3 regions of the Priestia sp. GS2 genome follow, and region 3 is predicted to be linked to each of the others. Evidence: riboswitches for the same ligand, from Rfam matches in the RefSeq annotation. Region 3 holds a riboswitch; each other region holds the start of a gene.

Region 1 (7,558 bases), 910 kb from region 3:
AACTCCTCCTACTAATCCAACGGTTTGTCCGACAGGTGTTGGAAGGCGAAGTCCGGCTTCCCTTAGTAATTCGATGGTCACTTCCATTACCATCGCTTCAATAAAAGGTGAAAACGGCACGTCTTCTCGCGTTGCTGCAATTGTAATGGCAAGCTCAGTTGGAAGCAGTCCTTGATGAAACGATACAAGGCTAATATAGATAGCTGAGAAAAAGAGCGTAATGAAAATTGAAATATAGCGAAGAAGGCGTAAGAGAGAACCTGCCAACCATCTTTCATAATAGTCATCTGGTGATTTCATAATCATGTCAATTGTTGTTGGTACTAACAGAGCAAAAGGTGAACCATCTACAAAAATTGCAACTCTTCCTTCATTAATAGCTGCTAAAACGCGATCGGGTCTCTCCGTATTTTGGACTTGCGGAAAAGGGGAGTACGGAGCTTCTTCGAGAAATTCTTCAATCATTCCAGAATCTTGAACATTATTAAGGTTAATGTGTTGAAGCTTTTCACGAACTTGATTCACTATATGAGGTTGACATTGCTTTTTATGAAAAACCATTGATGTTCGATGGAGCTGCTCTTCTCCTATAAAAACATCCTCCACGATTAAGTTTGCATCACTGGCTCTTTGCCTTAAAATCCCGATATTTTCTTCTAAATTCTCAATTAATGCAACCTTTGGACCGCGCACTACTTTTTCAGTTGTTGGTTCACTCCATGTACGCTGTTTAGCCATTGTCATGTTTAATGAGTAGGCTGTTGTACGATTATGAATAAATAATAAAGGTTCTCCTTTGAAAAAAGAAGTGAGAGCTTGCTTGTATGTGTAAATCTCAGTACTTTCAATTGTTGAGATAAAAGAATCCCAACGATCTAGTGTATTGACTGGAGAGGAGGTTTTAGACTGAACCATCTTTTCTGTTAGTTGATTCAGCTTTTCGCTATCTACAAGTCCTTGTAGATAAAGGATATAAAAGAAATCAGTAGATGAAATCCATAGCTTTTTTGAAGCTATGTCACTGCTGTCACCTGCTAGTTCTAGAAATGTCTTAACCACATACTCTGTATCTCGTTGAAAAGTTGAATTGAGCAAGTCTTCACCGCCTTTATGTCATTAACCGTATATTGAATTCAGTAGTAAAAAACAGTACGATAAAAAAGAATATATACTAGTCTTTGCGAGTTCAGTAGATGTTATGCTAACTAACAAAAAAGGAAGTGAAAACATGTTACATTCATTTAAGATTCAAACGAGTAGTCGTGATGAAATGGTTGATGTGACAAGTGAAGTAAACGCGGAAATCAAGAGAAAAAAAGTGAAAAGCGGAGTAGTCACGGTGTATTGCCCCCATACAACTGCTGGTATCACAATTAATGAAAATGCAGATCCAGATGTAAAACGTGACATGATTAGAAGGTTTGATGAGGTATATCCTTGGATTGATGAAAAAGATCAACATTTTGAAGGAAATACAGCAGCCCATTTAAAGGCAAGCACCGTCGGTTCTTCACAGCAAATTATTATTGAAAATGGAAGTCTATTATTAGGAACGTGGCAAGGGATTTATTTTTGTGAATTTGATGGCCCTAGAAATCGTACATGCTACATTAAAATTCAAGCGGATTAAAAGAAGCGCTCACTAAATCGTGAGCGCTTCTTTTAGCACGTCTTCTTTTTTTAGAATTTTTGTTATAAAACAAAAGGAAAACGATATATATGTTATATAACAGAAAAAGGGAGAGATATTTTGTGGAGCAAATTACAATTAAAAAAGAAACAGAACAAGAACAAAACGAGAAGACTAACTTTACGTGGGTAGATGAGTATCCAACAGTACTAGATATCATTAATGAATACTATAGTTTTTGTCGTTAAAAAAAGCCAACGTAAGTTGGCTTTTTTTGATTAACGAATTCTTTTTGCACCGATATAACGCTTACTCCAATAGCTATCTTTTAATGAAGCAACTGAAACACCTTTTGAAGATGAGCTATGTAAAAATTGATTGTTGCCCATATAGATGCCAGCATGTGAAGCACCTTTTTGGTATGTTTGAAAAAACACGATGTCCCCAGGTTGCAAGCTTGTTACTCGAGTACCTTTTTTATAAATCTCGGCCACAGTTCGAGGTAGAGTAATGCCAACGCTCTGCTTGAAAGTATAACCAATAAAGCCGCTACAATCGAATCCGCTAGGCGTTGTTCCACCCCAACGATATGGAACACCTATATATTGTTTTCCTTTGTTAATAACTTTTGAAGCATTAAACGTAGAAGTCTGTGAAGAAGTTTTCACTCCTAGCTTTGCGTATGTACCTTTTCCAACAACTCCATCGGCAGACAGTCCATTTTTACGCTGGAATGATTTAACTGCATTTGATGTAGCTGGGCCAAAATAAGTTGTTGTATTGCCAGTAAAATAACCTTTTTTCTTTAAAAGTTGCTGCAATTGCTGAACATCTTGATGCCTCATGCCCTGCTTTAATGTTTGATCACCTAGCGCAGCTTGACTAACTAAAGGGCTAGCAAATAAAAAGCTAGCGAGGGTAAAAACTGCTACAAGTTTCTTCATAATGGTCCTCCATCAATTTTCCGTCAATTTTCGTAAAATAATCATAACACCTTTCGACAGGTTAAAACGTTACATTTTCATTACAAAATATGAAAAAAATGAAAATTATAGCGAGTAGAAAGATGTATTTTTCTTTAAAAAAATAGAAAAAAATTGAATATTTAACTGTTAATAACTAAAACATATGAAAATGTAAGGACATTTAAAAATAATAATAGAAATCTGTTGTGAATTACTACACAAATACTTTGTAGTCATGTAGAATGTAAAAATAGAATACAGTGTCAATTGATTTGACTTTTGATGAGGTGAAAATTAATGAAAAGAATAGGTGTATTAACAAGCGGCGGTGATTCTCCAGGAATGAATCCTGCGGTTCGTGCTGTTGTGCGTAAAGCGATTCATGAAGGAATGGAAGTTTACGGTATTTATCAAGGATATCAAGGGTTAATTGAAGGAAATATTCGAAAGCTTGAAGTGGGTGATGTTGGGGATATCATTCAACGCGGTGGAACAATGTTGTATTCTGCAAGATGTCCAGAGTTCAAAACAGAAGAGGGACGCCGTAAAGGTATTGAAAACCTAAAAAAACACGGTATTGAAGGCTTAGTAGTAATCGGTGGAGATGGATCTTACATGGGAGCTGTTAAGCTAACTGAGCTAGGTTTTCCATGTGTAGGTATTCCAGGAACGATTGATAATGACATTCCAGGAACAGACTTTACTCTAGGGTTCGATACAGCTTTACATACTGTTATCGATGCGATTGATAAAATTCGCGATACGGCTACTTCACATGAACGTTCGTTTATTATTGAAGTAATGGGACGTAATGCTGGAGATATTGCTCTATGGTCTGGATTAGCTGGAGGAGCTGAAACAATCTTAATTCCTGAAGCAAAAGATGAGTTCCAAGAGATGGTAGATCGTCTAAAGAAAGGCCAAGAGCGTGGCAAAAAACATAGTATTATTGTTGTTGCTGAAGGTGTAGCTACAGGAAATGAAGTAGCAAAACAGCTTGAAGAAGCTGCTGGAATTGAAACTCGCGTTACGGTTCTAGGTCACATTCAGCGTGGTGGATCACCAACTGCACAAGATCGCGTGTTAGGAAGTCGTTTTGGTGGCCGCGCCGTTGAGTTATTAATGGAAGGTAAAGGCGGGCGTGCAATCGGTATCCGTAAAAACGAAATTGTTGATTATAATATTATGGAAATCTTAGGTGAGCCTCATCATATTGATGAGCGTATGTATCAACTATCAAAAGAATTATCAATCTAAACGATATAAAGGCGAGACTTCTTACAGAGGAGTTTCGTCTTTTTTTAATTTCAAACCAGTACCTTCGCAATGCTTACACTTTTTTGTGTAGAATATGCCAGGAATAATCATTACTTTCCCAAGCCCTTTGCAAAAGGTACATATCAGCTCAAAACCCATAATAGCCATCAGTCCTTTTAGTTAGCTTTTATTTAGTATAGCACTTCTGTTTATTAGTATAACACAAAAAGCGAGGGTATTTTTAGAAAATTTAATTTTTATATCGATTTCTTCAATGGAATAAAAATTAGTAGAGCTGTTATAATTGATAGAAAAGGAGTGAAGACATGTTCAAGCGAATTCTATTAGCTTCAGATGGTTCTGAACACGCTGCTAGAGCAGCTGAAAAAGCGGTTACTCTAGCGAACTTAACTGACCGCAGCTTTGTTCAAGTGATATATGCGGTAGAAGGAGATAGTAGGTTGAATACGCTTGGAATAGATGAAACAAGAGAAAAGCGTATCCAAACAACACAAGAAGTGTTAGCAAAATCTAATATAGAATATGAAATTACGTTTATTCATGGAGATGCTGCTAAAACTATTATTCAATTTGCTAACAACAATCACTTTGATGTTGTAGTAGTTGGAAGTCGAGGGTTAAATCCAGTAAAAGAAATGTTTTTGGGAAGCGTAAGTCATAAAATTGCTCAGCATGTAAAGATACCCGTACTTATTGTTAAGTAGGAGAGAGAGCCAATGAATATGCAACTTGAAGAGTTAAAGAAACAAATTGGAGAAGCAGAGCGAATTTGTTTCTTTACGGGGGCGGGAGTAAGTACAGAGTCAGGCATACCTGATTTTCGCTCTCAGAATGGATTGTATCGAAAGAACTTAGAATTTTCAGATGTGATTTCCACTTCTTTTTATCGAAATGATCCGGTGCTTTTCTGGGAGCTATTTAAAGAGATTTTTCGTGTAAAGCTACTTCATGAATATGAACCTAACTCAGGCCATGACTTTATAGCAGAATTAGGACAAGAAAAGACGGTGCATGTCATTACACAAAATATTGACGGGCTGCACCAAAAAGCAGGAAGTAAGAATGTATATGAAATTCACGGAACAATTAAGCGAGCACATTGTCAAAAGTGTAAAAATGAATTTGGGTTAGATTTTCTAAACAAAGCGGGATTACCGAGTTGTACGTCATGTGAAGAGGTATTAAAGCCTAATGTTGTTTTGTTTGGAGATTCAATTCACTGTTTTGAAGAAGCTGTAGAGGTAGCTTTACAGAGCGATTTATTTATTGTAATGGGTTCATCTTTGCAAGTAACGCCTATTAATCAAATTCCTTTACTAGTTAGAAAACTTGGTCAGATACCAATGATTATTATTAATAAAGAGCCAACTCACTATGACTATGTGTTTGATAGTCAAATATATCTTCCAATCGGCGAAGTTGTAACCGCTTTAAGAAATGAGAAATGAAAAAGCACGCTATGAGCAGCGTGCTTTTTTTACACTTCAAAATAGATAGCGAAGCAGAACACAGAAATGACTAGAAAAAATGCTGAATGCAGTTTGCTTTCCTTAAACGTCAAAACAGCTTCAATAAATAAAAATAAACTTAGCATTAACTGAATGTATGGTAAATAAGCAATATAGTTGGTGGAATCACTGTTTTGAAAAGCAATTATTCCGTATACCACAGCTCCGATTAAAAAGACATATTTTAATAGTTGTAATCCTTTAACTAACATCTTTGTGAGGTTCCTCCTTATTTAAAACCTAGGTCACATGATTATAACATATATCATATAGATAGAGACAAGTAAAGTGACAAGTAAAGTGACAAGGTATATTTGAGCACGTTTTATCTTTTATGAATTCGGATATGCATCAATCCTCAATATTACAAGAAAAATGTTTCATTTCTGATTTTTCAAATTCCTTGTTGACAGGTTAAGAAAATAAGTGTAATATTTTTCCTAGTTAATTAATTGAATATTCTTATCTCGAGAGGTGGAGGGACTGGCCCCGTGAAGCCTCGGCAACAGACTGTTTAAGTACTGTGCCAATTCCAGTAGCAACTTGCTTGAAGATAGGAGAAGAACCGATAATGACTATTAACCTCTTCTTATCTTTAAGATGAGGTTTTTTATTTTGAATAGAAAGAGGGAATAGAACTATGACAAAGACATTAGTGAAAGCTCCATTTAAAGCTGATCACGTAGGGAGCTTTTTAAGAACAACTCCTCTCAAAGAAGCAAGAGAAGCTTATATCAATGGTAGAATTAGCAAGACGGCTTTAAAATCTGTAGAGGACCAGGAGATTTTAAAGCTTGTCCAGAAACAACTTGAAGTGGGACTTAAATCTATCACTGACGGAGAATTTAGACGTGCTTGGTGGCACTTGGATTTCTTATCAGGCCTAGAGGGTGTAGAAGAGTTTGAAACGGAGTATATTAGTCAATTTAAAGGTGCTAAAACAAAAAATAAAGCAATTAAGGTAGTTGGTAAAGTAGATTTCAACCATCATTATATGCTAGAACATTTTACATTTTTAAAAGAAGCCGTTGAAGAATACGGTGATGGAAGTCAAGTTGCTAAGTTTGCTATTCCAAGCCCAAACATGCTATTTACTCGAATTCAAGAGGACACTTATTATAATGGAGATAGAGAACAGTTTTATCATGACACGGTAGTTGCTTATCAAAAAGCGATTCAAGCTTTTTATGATGCAGGATGCCGCTACTTACAGTTAGATGACACTTCATGGATTGATTTTGTTTCTGAAGAGCGTATCGATGCAGTTGTGGAGAAGTTGGGTATGGATGTAAAAGATATTATTGATACGAGAGTTAATTGCTTAAACGACGCTATTTCTAAAAAGCCCGATGATATGATTATTACGATGCACATCTGTCGTGGGAACTTTAGGTCTACGTACATTACTAGTGGTGGCTACGATACTATATCCGATGCAATCTTTGCTAACTTACATGTAGATGGACTTTTCCTTGAATATGATGATAATCGTTCAGGAGATTTTGGACCGTTAAAAAGCTTTACACGTGACAACCAAACAGTTGTATTAGGACTAGTAACATCTAAGTTTCCTACGCTAGAAGATACAGAAGTTATTAAACAAAGAATTAAAGAAGCGAGTGCATCTATTCCTCTAGAAAATCTGTCCCTTAGTCCTCAATGTGGCTTTGCAAGTACGGAAGAAGGAAATGAACTAACAGAAGAAGAGCAATGGAATAAAATTAGTCATGTCGTTAAAATTGCTCAAGATGTTTGGGGCACTATCTAAAAATTATCAGTTGTTTTTTAGCTTTACATAAGAATCTCATTAGATTTTTCCTTTCATTAGTAATAAAAGCAAAAAAGCCGTATCTACAAAAGATGCGGTTTTTTTATATAAAAAATATCGGGTAGTTTATTTCTTCATATATATAAATAATCAGTGATAAGTAGTTTGGGAAATTCATACTTTGATAATAAGTGAAAATTCTGTCATTACAGGAATGTAAAAGATGAATATGTGAAAGGAATGTTTTTATTGGGAATCAGGAGTAGACTAGGGTTGTTTTTGTTAGGAGTTTGTTTAAAAGCAATTGCATTCGTTAGTCTCATCATGGAATTGAATTTAGTTCCCATTCACGCAAGGAAAGCAGGTGATTACCTGACAGTATTTTTAAATGAGGTGCCTGTTTTTCTCT
Region 2 (7,558 bases), 2.3 Mb from region 3:
GATACACTAGGTGTTCCCCTAAATCCTATTCCGCTGGAAGTCAATGAGCGGACGCAACAGCCTCCTGGTGGCTACATAGTGGCAGCTAAGACACTTGGGTCTGCTCCTCCGATTCAAACGCAGTCTTTGACAGTTGTATCAGCTGTGGAAGTGACATACAGATATTAGAAGATGTGTGCTAAACTAATACGTATATTAACCAAAGGAGTTTATACATCATGCTATCAGATGAACAATTGTTTAGCGCCTATCAAAAGCTTTGGATAAATCGTTCTTTTTCCAATCAAGATCATCTTTCTATTAAAGAAAAGCTAACCCAGGCCATTCAAAAAGATTTACAAGATGAAATGACGCACCCTCGAGTTCGAAAATCACCTGAAGTAAAATATGAACTTGCCGTTCAGCGTATTCAAAATAGTAATCTTATTCATAGTGAACAGCTGGCTTTAATTGATCTCTATACAAAACTACTCAAGAATTGCTAAAAAAGAGGTTGTTTCTATTCAGAAATAGAAACAACCTCTTTTCTTCTATTATTATTTAGTTACGACTTTTTCTTGAAAAGAAATTAGCGCATTGTTAAAGTCTTCCCTTAAATCTTCATACTCTTCAAGTCCAACTGATAAGCGTAAAAGTGATTCTGTGATGCCTTTTTGCTCTCTCACTTCCTGTGGAATGCTAGCGTGAGACATTGTCGCTGGGTGTGTTAAGATCGATTCAACTGCGCCCAGGCTTACACCAATTGAAGATAAACGCACGTTTTTTAATATATGCTGAGCGAGTTCATTACTTTTCAATTTAAATGAAATAATTGCTCCGTATCCGTTTGCTTGTTCAGTAATCAATTCATAATCAGGATGTGTCTTCAGCCCTGGATAATAAACCGCTTCAATGTCATCTTGTTTTTCAAGCCATTTAGCTAACTCTAAAGCTGTTTGTTGCTGTTGATCTAATCTCACTTTTAATGTTTTAATACCTCGTAGAAATAAAAAGCAATCCTGTGGCCCCAAAATAGCTCCAAATGCATTTTGAACAAACTTCACTTCGTCAGCAAGTCTTTCATCACTTACAACAACTAATCCACCAATCACATCACTATGACCACTAATATACTTTGTTGCACTATGAATCACAATATTTGCTCCTAAATTAATTGGCTGCTGCAAGTAAGGTGTCATAAACGTATTATCAACAATTGTTAGCAGGCCATAACGTTTAGCTAGTGCTGCAACACTTTTAATATCCGTTACCTGTAGGAAAGGATTTGATGGACTTTCAATGTAAATTGCTTTTGTTTGGCCTGAAATGACTTTCTCTACTTCGTCTACATTTGCCATGTTAACAAAAGTGGTTTTAATGCCAAACTTGGAAAACAATCTTGTTAACACACGATAAGTGCCACCATAAATATCATTTGAAACGATAATTTCATCTCCTGCTTTAAATAAACAAAGAACAGATGATACAGCGGCCATACCTGATGAAAATGCAAATCCTGCAGCTCCGTTTTCAAGCTGCGCAATCGTATTTTCTAAAGCTTCTCGTGTTGGATTACCTGAACGTGAATAATCATAACGCCCACCGTTGGTTTCGTCTTCGAGATTAAAAGTAGACACTTGATAAATTGGAACATTTACCGCTCCGAAATGTCCATCAATACCTGTTTTTGCGTGAATTAACTTTGTGCCGAATGAATGTTTATTGTTTGTATGCATCAAATGCCTCCTTTAAGTCTTGAATTAAATCATCTGCGTGTTCGATTCCAACAGATAAGCGCAATAAACAATTCGTTACGCCGACTCGGTTTCGAATTTCTTCTGGGATGTCTGCATGAGTTTGACGTGCTGGAAACGTCATTAAGCTCTCTACACCACCTAGACTTTCAGCAAAGGTAATAACTTTTATGTTCTCAAGTAAAACTGGCACAATTTTCGGGTCCGTTACAGCAAAGGAAATCATCCCCCCAAAGCCTCCTGCTTGTTGCTTCATTACATGATAGCCTGGGTGTGATTCAAGACCTGGGTAATAAACTTTCTCAACTAACTTATGTTTAGTCAGCCAATTCGAAATTTTCAGTGCATTTTCGTTATGTTTCTCCATGCGTAAAGCAAGCGTTTTAATACCTCGTAACAATAACCAGCTATCTTGCGGACCTAAGATTGCACCAGCTGCATTTTGATAAAAGCGAATTTTTTCACCTAACTCGCAACATCGCGTAACGACTAAGCCAGCCACTACGTCATTGTGACCACCAATGTATTTACTAGCGCTATGAATTACAATATCAGCTCCGAGAGTAAGTGGCCTTTGGTAGTATGGTGACATAAACGTATTATCAACAATTGTTAACAAATCACTTTCTTTAGCAAGTTCAATAATTCCTTTTAAATCCGTTACGTGCATCATTGGGTTGGTTGGTGTTTCAATGAACAATGCTTTCGTATTCTGCTTTACTGCTGCCTTAACTTGATCTAAATGAGCAGTATTCACATACGTTACTTCTATACCTTGCTCAGCAAAAATATCATTTAAAACTCTGTATGTACCACCATATAAATCTTCAGAGACGATTAAATGATCACCGTTTTTAAACAAAGCAAGTACAGCCATAACTCCTGCCATTCCTGAAGCAAATGCCGCTCCAACTTCTCCTGCTTCTAACGCTGTAATCGCTTCTTCTAACGCTGTCCTTGTTGGATTAGCCGTTCGAGCATAGTCATATCCTGTGCTTTCTCCTAAACGGGGATGTGCAAACGTGGATGCTTGATAAATCGGTGTAGTAATAGAGCCTGTAGCAGGGTCTCGATTGACACCTGAACGAACAAGTAGTGTTTCAATATGCATAATGTCCTCTCCTCTTTGCAGTAAATAAAAAAAACTCTTCACAGATGGAAGAGCGTTCGCTTAATCACGACTTCTCTCATCTGTTAAAATACAATCGTATTCCACAGGAATTAGCACCGTTCAAACTTACTGAATAACGTATGATTTGATGGTTGCTGGGCTTCGCAGGGCCAGTCCCTCCGCCACTCTGGATAAGAGTTTTATTAAGTTAATTATTCATTGTGTATACTTTAATAAAAATAACAAAGAATGTCAATAGAATTTTCAAAACAATTTCAATTATCTTATTTATTCAAAAAGACTTCATGGATTTTCTTAAATAGGCTTCTCTTTCTTTAATAAAATTACAAATAAACGCAGGCTCTTGATAAAAGGTTGCTAACTTGTGCTGTAGATACGGATCTTTTTCTACATAAGGTAAAATTAATTGATGAAGGTCTTCAACTCTTGGTTTCATATAATTAACGGTGAACTGATGATCTAACACAGAATTCATTTTTTTAATATACTGATTCTTAAATTTTGATATAGCCAATAAACGTGCTGTTAACGTATTAAACCCTTCCATTCTTACATAGTTACTTTCCATTTCATCTCCATTAACATCGCGTCCCCATGTAGCATCATAATCCCAAGGAAGAAGTTCAAAGCACTTCGTATCACTGTTTCGGTACAAAGCATAGTTATGAACAAAACCATCAAAATTTTGAAGGCAAATTACTCCCACTAACCAAGCCAAATAGCGATCTACTTCTAAGTGCTTTTCAATGTTATCTTCAAATTCTTGATTTGTCCATGTATTTAAATTGTAAATAAAATATTCTAATGCTTCTTCATCTGCTCCATATGCTACTTTTGTTTCGTACCCTGATTGAAGTGATTCTTTTGGCTTCTCATCCAAATCACTCATTAACGAGAAGTTTGCATCTCCGTCTACAGCATAGAAAATAGAGCCTTTTGGCAAATTACGCTTTGTTAAGAAATACTCATTTACCGATTCTAACTGTAAATACACGCCTTCATTTTTCCCGTTAATGGTAAGATGAACAAACTGTGATTTAGGTGATAGTACGCCAAGATCTGAAAAGAAATCCAGCGATAGCTTATTTCGAACTAACGAGGGATCTTTGTATTCTGCATTGAGATGAATTTCGTTGGTTTGCCCAAATTTCTTTGGTGAATAAAACTCCACATAGTACGATTTCTTTCTCATTTCTCGAATGTGTGATCCCCTTAAGGTTAAACCAATTTCATACCTTTTTTTATGGACTTTCATCACTGCAGGTATTGCATCTTCAGACCAAATATCAGCTTTTAACTCTTTAAAATCCCGAACATTAGCAAAAACAGAATAGGTGACAATTCCCATCTCGTTCCCTCCTTTTAGATACATTTTAAATTATATGAGCTCCTCTCCTAATGAGATGCTAGAAACTCCTTGCTTATTTCTTAAAATTCCACGTTTACCTCATAGCAAGTACTGTGCTTTAAGCGTATCTTATGGTGAAAGCAAAAAATGGTTTCTATAAGGAGGTTTTTAGATTGTATATTCAATCTAAGCGTATTCGTAAAGCTGCTGAATCTTTACAAAAATCAGATTTAGGCAAATTTATGTATCAAGAACCAAAAGGTCACTGCTCTAAACGTTCATCTAAAAAAACAGCTCATTCTCATAAAAAGATGGAGGAAAAAACAGCTCATTCTCATAAAAAGACGGAGAAAAAAACAGAAAAGAAAACAAATAAAAGAACGGAAAACAAGTACTGTACAAAAAGATCACGTACTTACAGAAAAGTAACGTGCTTCTGTAAAGAAAAGCACTCCCACACATCTAAGCGTTCTTGCAAAAAACATTCTCACTCCACAAAGCACTCTCATAAAAAGCACCGTTCTTGTAAAAAACATTCTCACTCCACAAAGCACTCTCATAAAAAGCACCGTTCTTGTAAAAAACATTCTCACTCCACAAAGCACTCTCATAAAAAGCACCGTTCTTGTAAAAAACATTCTCACTCCACAAAGCACTCTCATAAAAAGCACCGTTCTTGCAAAAAACATTCTCACTCCACAAAGCACTCTCATAAAAAGCACCGTTCTTGTAAAAAGCATTCTCACTCTACAAAGCACTCTCATAAAAAGCACCGTTCTTGCAAAAAACATTCTCACTCCACAAAGCACTCTCATAAAAAGCACCGTTCTACTCAAACATTTAAACGTTCTCACAAAAAAGAGAACCATTCTTCAAAAAAATCAGGTCATAAGAAAAAAACTGGTCATTTACACTTACCTAACTTAACGAAACATCCAATCACAGGCAAAAAACCAGTTAAAAAATGTCACCATTCTCCTTGCTTCTGTAATCACCCATTTAACCGCTTCTTTAGATAAACTATTACATGCTCTACAAGGCATTATCGCTTCTTGTAGAGCTCTTTTATTCCTTTTACATGCTGTACAACTTTTTATATTTTAAAGATACCAGTAAACCCTTTTACTAAAGTTGTTAATTGATTCATTGCTCCCATCATTTGCCCCGCGGTATTCATCATTTTATTGACGTCGTAATTCCCGTCTGAAGATTTAAATTGAGACATTAACGACTGAAATTGGTTAGGCTGCTGCTTCATTTGCTGATTACCTTTTGGATAAGGATTTGGAAAAGGCATTCCATTTTGATAAAAAGGATATTGCTGTTGATTGTTTACATATTGCATTTGAGGTGGAACTTGAGCATAAGGCTGTTGCGGCAACTGTGTATGATGCCATGGCTGCTGATGGTATTCTGGAAATGGGTACACCTGACTTAAATCAAACCGTTCTTCTTCCCATTGATTCTGCATGTAATATGGATAAGGATTCTGTTGATTATACATACTGGCTCGCTGCCCCCTTTTAAAAATTTTATTATATGGTATGTGGGTACTCAATCTGTGGTGACGCACTACGCCTTTTATTTTTCACTTTATATTTAGAAGAAAGTTGTGAAAAATGTTAGTTTCTGTCGAAAGTTTAAATTTTTCAAAAAAACGAGATAATTTCAATCTATGTTACGATAATTATAAGTGATGCTAACAAGACAAGCACACAAAATGGGGATAAGGAGTGAATTTACATGTATGTGAACGAGCTTCAACAAGCTTTTATGGCTAAAAAACAATATGAGCCAACTTCAAGTAATGAGCTGCTAGACTTCGCGCAGCAGCAGTATTTAAAAGGTTGTTTAACACTATCCGATTATAAAATCGCCGTTCGTGAGCTGGAACAAATCGGAGCTTCAAAACCCGAATTTGCACACGAGAATTAACTGTACTACATTGCCCTCAGCCGATTGTCTGAGGGCTTTTCTATATTTAGCTACTTATACTCCTCTCTACTGTGAGGCATATTAAAAAAGATCGTCCATTTCATTTCAAGGAGGAATTTCCATGAGTCGAGGAAAACACTTTAATCATAAAAAGCAAGGCCATGAACCAACCGTTTCGCAATCAGGACAGCACGTTGCACCAAAACATACTCAAAAAGTCGATTATGTAATTAATACAGTCGGTACGGAAGACGATCCTGCCGTTAGCATCCACGTGCAAAAAGACAACGATTAATTTAATTACAAAACAGTAAAAGCCTAAAAGTGTAAATACACTTTTAGGCTTTTACTGTTTAATCATTCATTAGAATGGACTCTAATACGTACTTATTTGACTGATACATTTGCTTAAAGCGCTTGTCTCGCGTCTCTTGATAAAAAGACTGGAGCACTACGTTTTGCAAGTTTTCACGAAGAGTATCCACTTGATTAATGTGAATATATTTAGGCTTTGTTTCTTTAAGCCACTTGGTAACAAGATCCGTCCACATGTCTAACTCATTAAAAAACTGATCAACATATGGTTTGACTTCTCCAAAGAAATTCACCTCATACTCTGACTTACTTTTAATATTAGATAAACGAGTAAGAGCTAACTCGTTATAGTGATGTAGTACTTTTGTTGCTTCAATCATTGAATTCATATTTGTCACCTCAACGATGACATTGTACCATAAATTATCGTTACACTGTACGTAGTAGTACTTCTCTTCTCCGCCATTCTGATTGAGGTGGGATTTCATAGGCTGCAGCTTCAATTTCTCGTAACGACTGGTCAATACGCTGAACGTGATTGCTATACGCTTCTTCACAAGCAGTAAACGCTTCATTAACTTGTGAAGATAATGTATCTTCTACAACATCTATTTGCTCTAATACATTATCGAATAAACTTAACACTTCGTTCGTATTTACCATTTTCAGCTTCATAGCCATCCCTCCAACTTTTTGTTTAACTACCTATTCTCTTTTTATTTTTAATCTACCTTCATACATGACAAAACTAGTTTCCATTCGGCAAAGAAAGATGTTTTACGCAGAAAATGTTTTAATTTGCACGAATTGAAACAGAGATGAGTGAAAACACTATGACTAGATTGTGCAAGAAATACGTATTGTATGTGCAGTCAACTTTGTTACAACATTCAGTTGGAGGTGTAAGAAGTGGCAAATAAGCATGAACAAAAACAACCAAAAAACAAACCTGAAACAAAAACATTTGGTGACCCTAAAAAATTAAACGGACCAAACCGTCCGTCTACGTAATATGTCCACCTAGATAGAAAAAGCTGTTTATACAAAACAGCTTTTTCTACCTAAAAAACTTCTTTATTCCTACCAAGACATGCA
Region 3 (7,558 bases):
TGTCTTCAAAATAAGGAGCAATTGCTTCAGCAACTTCTTTTGCACTATGCGTATTAACCCACTGCTGTGCATTATAGATGGCTCTTGTGAATTTTTCAGCTGTTTCTGGATTGTCTTGCAAAAAGCTGTTTTTTGACATGAACGTGGTATAAGGAACTTTTCCTGATTCTTCACCAAAAGAAGCTACGATGTAGCCTTTTCCTTCTTTTTCGAAAATGCTAGCCGTTGGCTCAAATAACTGGACATAGTCGCCAGTTCCGGATGCAAAGGCACTTGAAACGTTAGCGAAATCAATGTTTTGAATAAGTGTTAAATCGTTTTTAGGATCAATATTATGTTCCTTTAAGACGTACTCTCCAACCATTTGTGGCATGCCGCCCTTACGCTGTCCTAGGAATGTTTTTCCTTTTAACTGGTCCCATGAAAAGTTATCAACTTTTTCACGTGCTACTAGAAACGTCCCATCCGTTTGCGTGAGTTGCGCAAAGTTAATAATGGGATCATCAGAACCTTGTGCAGCTACATAGATTGAGGTTTCTGAGCCAACTAATGCAACATCTATGCCATCTGATAAAAGAGAAGTCATTGTTTTGTCTCCGCCCCACGTAGTTTTTAATTCTACATTTAATCCTTCTTTTTCAAAAAAACCTTTTGATATAGCTACATATTGGGGAGCATAAAAGATGGATCTTGTTACCTCTCCTACGCGTACAGTTTCAATTGAACCTTGTTTACCACAGCCAATTAAAGTGAAAGTTAAAATAAAAACAGTAATGATGGACAGCAGCCATTTTAGTTTTCGCATGGTATTTCCTCCTAACGTTAAAATAAGGTTGTAAATCAATTATGATGAAACATATTTATAGGCCAATACATGGAATAGGACTGATAGCGTGACTTTTTCTACAATAATGTATGATAATGGATAAAATAGTGTGAATGCCTGGTTAAAAACGATTGAATGATAAGGAGGATTTTTATGAAGGACGGAACTATTATTAGTCAATATCCTTTCCCATCTCCCAATCCACGCATTTCTTTGTCAATCGTGACGTATATGTGTCAAGGTTTAAAGATTAAGGGGATGTTAGCGGAGCCAAAAGAAGAAGGTACCTATGATGGTTTTTTATATTTAAGAGGAGGTATAAAGAATATAGGCACTGTGAGGCCAGGGAGGCTAATCCAATTCGCATCTCAAGGGTTCATTGTTATGGCTCCATTTTATCGAGGGAATCAGGGAGGAGAAGGTAACGAAGATTTTGGTGGAGATGATCGGTATGATGCTTTTGCTGCCTATGACTTGCTTGTCAGTCACCCTCGAGTTCATCAAAATCGAATTCATGTATTTGGTTTTTCACGAGGAGGCGTAATGGCTTTATTTACTGCCATTGAAAAAAGTGCAGCATGTTCACTTGTTTTATGGGGAGGCGTAACGGATATGGTTCTTACCTATGAAGAGCGAACAGATTTAAGACGTATGATGAAAAGGGTTATTGGTGGAACACCTTCAAAATATCCAGACAGGTATGAATGGCGTTCACCGCTAGCTCACGCACATAATCTGAATGTACCGGTATTGTTAATACATGGAAAAGAAGATGCAAACGTTTCAATTGAGCATGCATATCAATTAGAGAAAATGTTGAAGGAACATAGAAAGCCTGTAGAAAGCTGGTACTTTGATGAATTTCCTCATGCATTTCCTCCTAAGCAAAATCGAGAGACAGTCAAGAATTTAACTGAATGGATGAAAACAAAATAAAAGATATGCCAGCATAGAAAAACCATTGTACAATAGAGGAAAAGAAAGGGAGGTAAGAAGAATGGGAATGCCACTAGAATTAAATACGATGATTGTTACAAAAGGAAATGAGAAGCGAGTAGTAGATAATGTATTTCAAATTGAAAAGAAAGGCTACCGCTTATATCCTCTTGAGGTTCCGCTTAGTATTCATAAAACAAAGAATGGTGAACGCGTCGGTACGGGCGTTATTAAAAAGCTTGAGTTAGAGCAAAATAAAACCGTTGTTACATATGAGCTAATAAAGTTACACTCTACAAATTAAAAAAAGCCGGAATTAATTCCGGCTTTTCGTTATTTTGAAATGATAGGACCACCCATTTGTGAAATTTCTGGAGCTACGTTTGCAAAGCGCTCAAAGTTTTTTGTAAACTTTTGTGCTAGCTGGCGAGCTTTTTCCTCATATAAGTTTGCATTCTTCCATGCCTTTACTGGTTGAAGTACTTCATCAGGAACACCAGGAACATGTGCAGGAATTTCAAGTCCGAAGATTGGGTCTTGAACCGTATCTACGCTAATAAGTTCGCCTTCTAGCGCTGCTTGAACCATCGCACGTGTATAAACAAGCTTCATTCGCTCTCCAACTCCGTATTCTCCGCCGGTCCATCCCGTATTCACCAAATAAACATTTACATTATGCTCATCAATTTTCTTACCTAACATTTCAGCATAAGCTGTAGGTGGAAGAGGCAAGAATGGCTCACCAAAACAAGTAGAGAACGTCGCTTGTGGCGCAGTAATTCCACGTTCTGTTCCGGCAAGTTTACTTGTATAGCCACTTAAGAAATGATACATTGCTTGTTCTTTTGTTAGTTTACTAATTGGAGGTAAAACCCCAAATGCATCTGCCGTTAAGAAAACAATTGCCGTAGGGTGTCCTGCAACACTTGGTAAGATTGTGTTATCAATTGCTTGAATTGGGTAAGCAGCACGAGTGTTTTCTGTTAAACTATTATCATTGTAATCTGCAACTCTAGTATTTGAGTTAATCACTACATTTTCTAAAACTGTCCCAAATCGAATGGCATTAAAAATCTGAGGCTCTTTTTCTTTTGATAGCTGTATACATTTAGCATAGCAACCACCTTCAATGTTAAATACGCCTGTACTAGACCAACCATGCTCATCGTCACCAATTAGCCTTCTTGTAGCATCAGCTGATAGCGTTGTTTTGCCGGTGCCAGATAGTCCGAAGAATAGCGCAACATCGCCTTCCTTACCAACGTTAGCCGAGCAGTGCATAGGAAGTATATCTTTTTGAGGAAGTAAAAAATTCATCACAGAGAAAATAGATTTTTTCATTTCACCTGCATATTCTGTTCCACCAATTAAAACAACTCTTCGCTCAAATGAAATAATAATAAATGTTTCAGAATTTGTCCCATCAATGTCTGGAACAGCTTTAAAAGTAGGAGCAGATACAATTGAGAATGATTCAGCATCATTTTTTAGCTTTGTGTCTTCTGGACGAATAAATAATTGATGAGCAAATAAATTATGCCATGCGTATTCATTTACCACTTGGATTGGAAGCTGATATTTATCATCGGCGCCGGCATATCCATTAAATACAAATAGTTCGTTTTGTTCCTTTAAATGTTCTAATACTTTCTTATAAAGTGCGTCAAATCGTTCAGATGAAAAAGGTTGATTAACATCTCCCCATTCAACAGTATGAGAGGTTAAGGAATCGCTTACAATGAATTTATCGTGTGGGGAACGCCCCGTATATTTTCCTGTTTCAACTTGAATAGCACCCGTAGAAGTCAATACGCCTTCTTGTCGCTCTAAAATCTTTTCGACTAATTGAGAAACAGATAGTTGGTGATTCACTTTTTCAGATTCCAGGAGATTGGCTAATTCAATAGACATATTAACAGTACTCATGTGCACTACCTTCCTTTTTTTAAAATGATGTTTAAATGTACAATTAGTATAACACATTACTTTAAATAGTCTATACTATTCGAGTAAAAATGTTCAAATGTTGCGAAAAGTTTTTTGTTTTAGAGAACACAAATCGTTTTTATGAAATGGTCTTATTAATTGAAGATTTATGTAAATAATAGGAAAGGTAAATGCAACCTTTGCATGATTTTCATAGGAATGTTATTGACATAATAGAGCATTTTCCTGTATGATATGTCCTTGAACGGATACTCTCTTATCCCGAGCTGGTGGAGGGACAGGCCCTATGAAACCCAGCAACCATCACCCATTTCAATAGAGGTGATAAGGTGCTAACCTGATGCAAGGGAATAAACCTTGATCGATAAGAGTGAAAGGCTTATGCAGAACTTGATACCTTTCCTCGATACAAGGAAAGGTTTTTTATATTGAAAAAATGTAAATGGAACACAATAAGGGAATGAGTACCGTATCACAATGTATCGTATTTAAAGGAGGAAAACTGATGTCAACACAACGTCGTCTGTTTACGTCAGAATCTGTTACAGAGGGACATCCAGATAAAATTTGTGACCAAATTTCTGACTCAATTCTTGATGCTATTTTAGCTGAGGATCCAAATGCTCGTGTTGCTTGTGAAACAAGCGTAACAACTGGTTTAGTATTAGTAAGTGGTGAAATCACAACATCTACTTATGTAGATATTCAAAAAACAGTACGCGACACAATTAAAGAAATTGGTTATACGCGTGCAAAATATGGTTTTGATGCGGATACTTGTGGAGTAATCACAGCAATCGGTGAGCAATCTCCAGATATCGCTGCTGGTGTAGACCAAGCGTTAGAAGCTCGTGAAGGTTCAATGTCTGATGAAGAAATTGAAGCAATTGGAGCTGGTGACCAAGGTTTAATGTTTGGTTACGCTTGTAATGAAACAAAAGAATTAATGCCGTTACCAATTTCTTTAGCTCATAAGTTAGCACGTCGCTTAACAGAAGTGCGTAAAGAAGAAATCTTACCTTACCTTCGTCCGGATGGTAAAACGCAAGTAACGGTTGAATATGATGAGAATAATCAACCAGTTCGTGTTGATACAATTGTTATCTCTACTCAACATCATCCAGAAGTAACGTTAGAGCAAATTCAACGTAACTTAAAAGAATATGTAATTAATCCGGTTGTTCCACAAGAATTAATTGATGAGAACACGAAGTACTTCATTAACCCAACAGGACGTTTTGTAATTGGTGGTCCTCAAGGTGATGCAGGCTTAACGGGTCGTAAAATTATCGTTGATACTTACGGTGGATACGCTCGTCACGGCGGTGGCGCATTCTCTGGTAAAGATGCAACAAAAGTTGACCGCTCAGCAGCATATGCAGCACGTTACGTTGCGAAAAACATTGTAGCTGCAGGATTAGCTGATCGTTGTGAGGTTCAACTTGCATATGCAATTGGTGTAGCACAACCAGTTTCAATCTCTATTGATACATTTGGAACAGGTAAAGTAACGGAAGAAGTACTAGTTGAAGTAGTACGAAACAACTTTGATCTTCGTCCAGCTGGTATCATTAAAATGCTTGATTTAAGACGCCCAATTTATAAGCAAACAGCAGCATATGGTCACTTTGGCCGTACTGATGTTGAGCTTCCTTGGGAGTTCACTGATAAAGCAGAAACTTTAAAAGCAGAAGCTTTAGCGAAATAATGAAAAGTCGCTGCCTCAAAAGAGGCAGCGACTTTTTTATTGCACAAATTCTAACCCATGGGTGGATTTAGTCGCGACTGCTTCGTAGCGAAGCAGTAATTGGTCAAATACAGAATCCCACGATTGCGTAAGAGCATAACGACGAGCAGCATCTCCGAACCTTAAGCGAAGCTGGGGAGATTCTAATAAAGTGCAGATGGATTCAATAAACTCTTCAAGTGAATTAGGGGTACAGAGGTAGCCATTTTTCTTATTGCTAACAATATGTTTTACCCCTCCTGCATTAGCAGCAATAACAGGCGTCCCACAGGATAATGCTTCTAATACAACATTACCAAAGGTTTCCGTTTCAGAAGGGAATATGAATAAATCAGAAGCTGCGTATAGTTTAGCTAAATGCTTATGTTCTAAGAAGTCAATGAACGTAATGGAATCACATGCTTCTTGCTCTAGTGCTTCTTTGCTAGGTCCATCTCCAACGATAAGCCATTGTACTTGGTGACGTAGATGATTAGGAAGTAAACGTGATAGCTTTAATAAAAATGCTACGTTTTTTTCAGGAGATAAACGTCCAACGTATGTTAGAATATAAGGTCTTTTTATATTATATTTTATGCGGATATCAAATTTATCATAGTAGGGATGAAATAAATGATGATCGACTCCTCGAGACCAGATAGATACATCTTTAAAGCCTTGATTTAAGAGCTGCTTTTTTGTTTCAAGAGAAGGAACAAAGATTTCTTCAAACGGTTCATAAAACCATTTCATGTATCTCCACAGAAGAGGAGATAGGTGTCCCAACTTGTAGCTTGGAAGATAGTGCTCAAAATCAGTGTGATGAGAACCGACTAAAGGAATGCTAAGTTTTTTAGCTACGTGAATACCACTCAGACCCATTGAAAAAGGAGTAGCAACATGCATAATAGTAGGATTGAACTCTCTTATCTTCTTTTTTATTTTTACAATATTAGGTAAAGCAAACCGACATTGTGGATAAAGAAAAAATGGTATACTTAATGAATGATTAATGGGTAATGGACTAAATGTGCGAGATGATGATTCAGGTGCAAAAATCTCATAGTCAATTCGTTGACGAGATAAGTAATAAGTAAAGCGCTCTAATGTCTTTGCGACTCCGTTAATTTCAGGAGAAAACGTATCTGATATCAATGCAATCCTCATCCTACCACCTCCACTTTGATTTAGTAGAATAACTGTAGACCAATAATTCCAGAAAATACACCTAACAGCATGCCCACAAATACGTCAGTAGGATAGTGAAGCCCTAAATAAATCCGCGACACGCCTACTAAAAAAGCAAGTGGAAATAAAAAGAAAATCGAAATAGGTACAGCAATCATAATGGGTGCTAGAAATGAAAAAATGGCTGTTGTATGCCCGGATGGAAATGAGTGATCTTGTAAGGGATTATCCAATACTTTTGTTTCTTTTAATTGAAGGTAAGGGCGTTTTCTTGGATAAATTTTCTTTGTAATCGCTACAGGAATGTGGCTGATTGCTAGAGATAAAGCGCATGCGTAAGCAAGTGATAAAGATGCGCGATCAATGAATAACATCAGGAGTAGTGCCAGGCTAATCATTGAAGTTGCCCCACCGATATGGGTAATCGTGCGAAAAAAAGTGTTAAGGGGCTTGAAATCGAAATATTTATTTACGACTTGAAACAAGTGACACTCCCAATCATAAACTTGACGAATTAGTTTTGTTCGCATATAGCAACCTCCTTTAAGCCCATTATGTTCATAGATAAAGTCATTGGTGACGATGAAACGTTAAAAAAGTATATGTTTTCGTTTTTTAACGAATGTGTAGTCGCTATATTATATTGTAAGGAATGTTTGTAGAGCCAGTGCTAATCTTATGTAAAGAATGTGTGGATTTATTTAGTGCATACTAAGTAAGGTCGCTGTACAAAAAACAAGCAGTGGAGTTGACCACTGCTTGTTTCATTACTTGTTAATCGGAGTAAGTGATTTATAATATTGTCCTTTTTCAACATACTGCGTGCGAATTCTGTTCATATCTTTTATATCTTCATCCGTTAATTCACGGACAACTTTAGCAGGGCGGCCTAGTGCAAGTGTATGAGGAGGGATTTTTTTTCCGGGTGGTACCAA

Evidence for each region. A riboswitch is a leader RNA that binds a small molecule or an ion and turns the genes downstream of it on or off. The one in region 3 is predicted to bind S-adenosylmethionine.
Region 1: it holds a riboswitch for S-adenosylmethionine, as region 3 does, so the genes downstream of both, V2145_RS05110 (5-methyltetrahydropteroyltriglutamate--homocysteine S-methyltransferase) here and metK (methionine adenosyltransferase) in region 3, are expected to answer to the same signal.
Region 2: it holds a riboswitch for S-adenosylmethionine, as region 3 does, so the genes downstream of both, V2145_RS12445 (trans-sulfuration enzyme family protein) here and metK (methionine adenosyltransferase) in region 3, are expected to answer to the same signal.

Annotation. Positions count from the first base shown of each region.
Region 1 covers NZ_JAZGJX010000001.1:985,301-992,858, forward strand. Annotated here, with positions in the region: gene V2145_RS05070 (spore germination protein) at 1-1,095, opposite strand, end outside; gene V2145_RS05075 (secondary thiamine-phosphate synthase enzyme YjbQ) at 1,229-1,630, shown strand; gene V2145_RS05080 (hypothetical protein) at 1,753-1,878, shown strand; gene V2145_RS05085 (C40 family peptidase) at 1,909-2,574, opposite strand; gene pfkA (6-phosphofructokinase) at 2,893-3,852, shown strand; gene V2145_RS05095 (universal stress protein) at 4,179-4,577, shown strand; gene V2145_RS05100 (NAD-dependent protein deacylase) at 4,590-5,321, shown strand; gene V2145_RS05105 (hypothetical protein) at 5,351-5,593, opposite strand; SAM riboswitch class I at 5,841-5,941, shown strand; gene V2145_RS05110 (5-methyltetrahydropteroyltriglutamate--homocysteine S-methyltransferase) at 6,022-7,149, shown strand.
Region 2 covers NZ_JAZGJX010000001.1:2,410,676-2,418,233, forward strand. Annotated here, with positions in the region: gene V2145_RS12430 (SIMPL domain-containing protein) at 1-168, shown strand, start outside; gene V2145_RS12435 (hypothetical protein) at 219-485, shown strand; gene V2145_RS12440 (trans-sulfuration enzyme family protein) at 537-1,715, opposite strand; gene V2145_RS12445 (trans-sulfuration enzyme family protein) at 1,699-2,844, opposite strand; SAM riboswitch class I at 2,918-3,042, opposite strand; gene V2145_RS12450 (CotH kinase family protein) at 3,137-4,213, opposite strand; gene V2145_RS21465 (CotG/ExsB N-terminal domain-containing protein) at 4,345-5,232, shown strand; gene V2145_RS12455 (YppG family protein) at 5,307-5,717, opposite strand; gene V2145_RS12460 (YppF family protein) at 5,957-6,148, shown strand; gene V2145_RS12465 (hypothetical protein) at 6,270-6,443, shown strand; gene V2145_RS12470 (YppE family protein) at 6,502-6,852, opposite strand; gene V2145_RS12475 (hypothetical protein) at 6,893-7,138, opposite strand; gene V2145_RS12480 (DUF2515 family protein) at 7,521-7,558, opposite strand, start outside.
Region 3 covers NZ_JAZGJX010000001.1:78,916-86,473, forward strand. Annotated here, with positions in the region: gene V2145_RS00460 (ABC transporter substrate-binding protein) at 1-805, opposite strand, end outside; gene V2145_RS00465 (alpha/beta hydrolase family protein) at 980-1,762, shown strand; gene V2145_RS00470 (DUF2584 domain-containing protein) at 1,824-2,066, shown strand; gene pckA (phosphoenolpyruvate carboxykinase (ATP)) at 2,096-3,688, opposite strand; SAM riboswitch class I at 3,963-4,080, shown strand; gene metK (methionine adenosyltransferase) at 4,215-5,417, shown strand; gene V2145_RS00485 (glycosyltransferase family 4 protein) at 5,454-6,602, opposite strand; gene V2145_RS00490 (phosphatase PAP2 family protein) at 6,623-7,153, opposite strand; gene V2145_RS00495 (gamma carbonic anhydrase) at 7,391-7,558, opposite strand, start outside.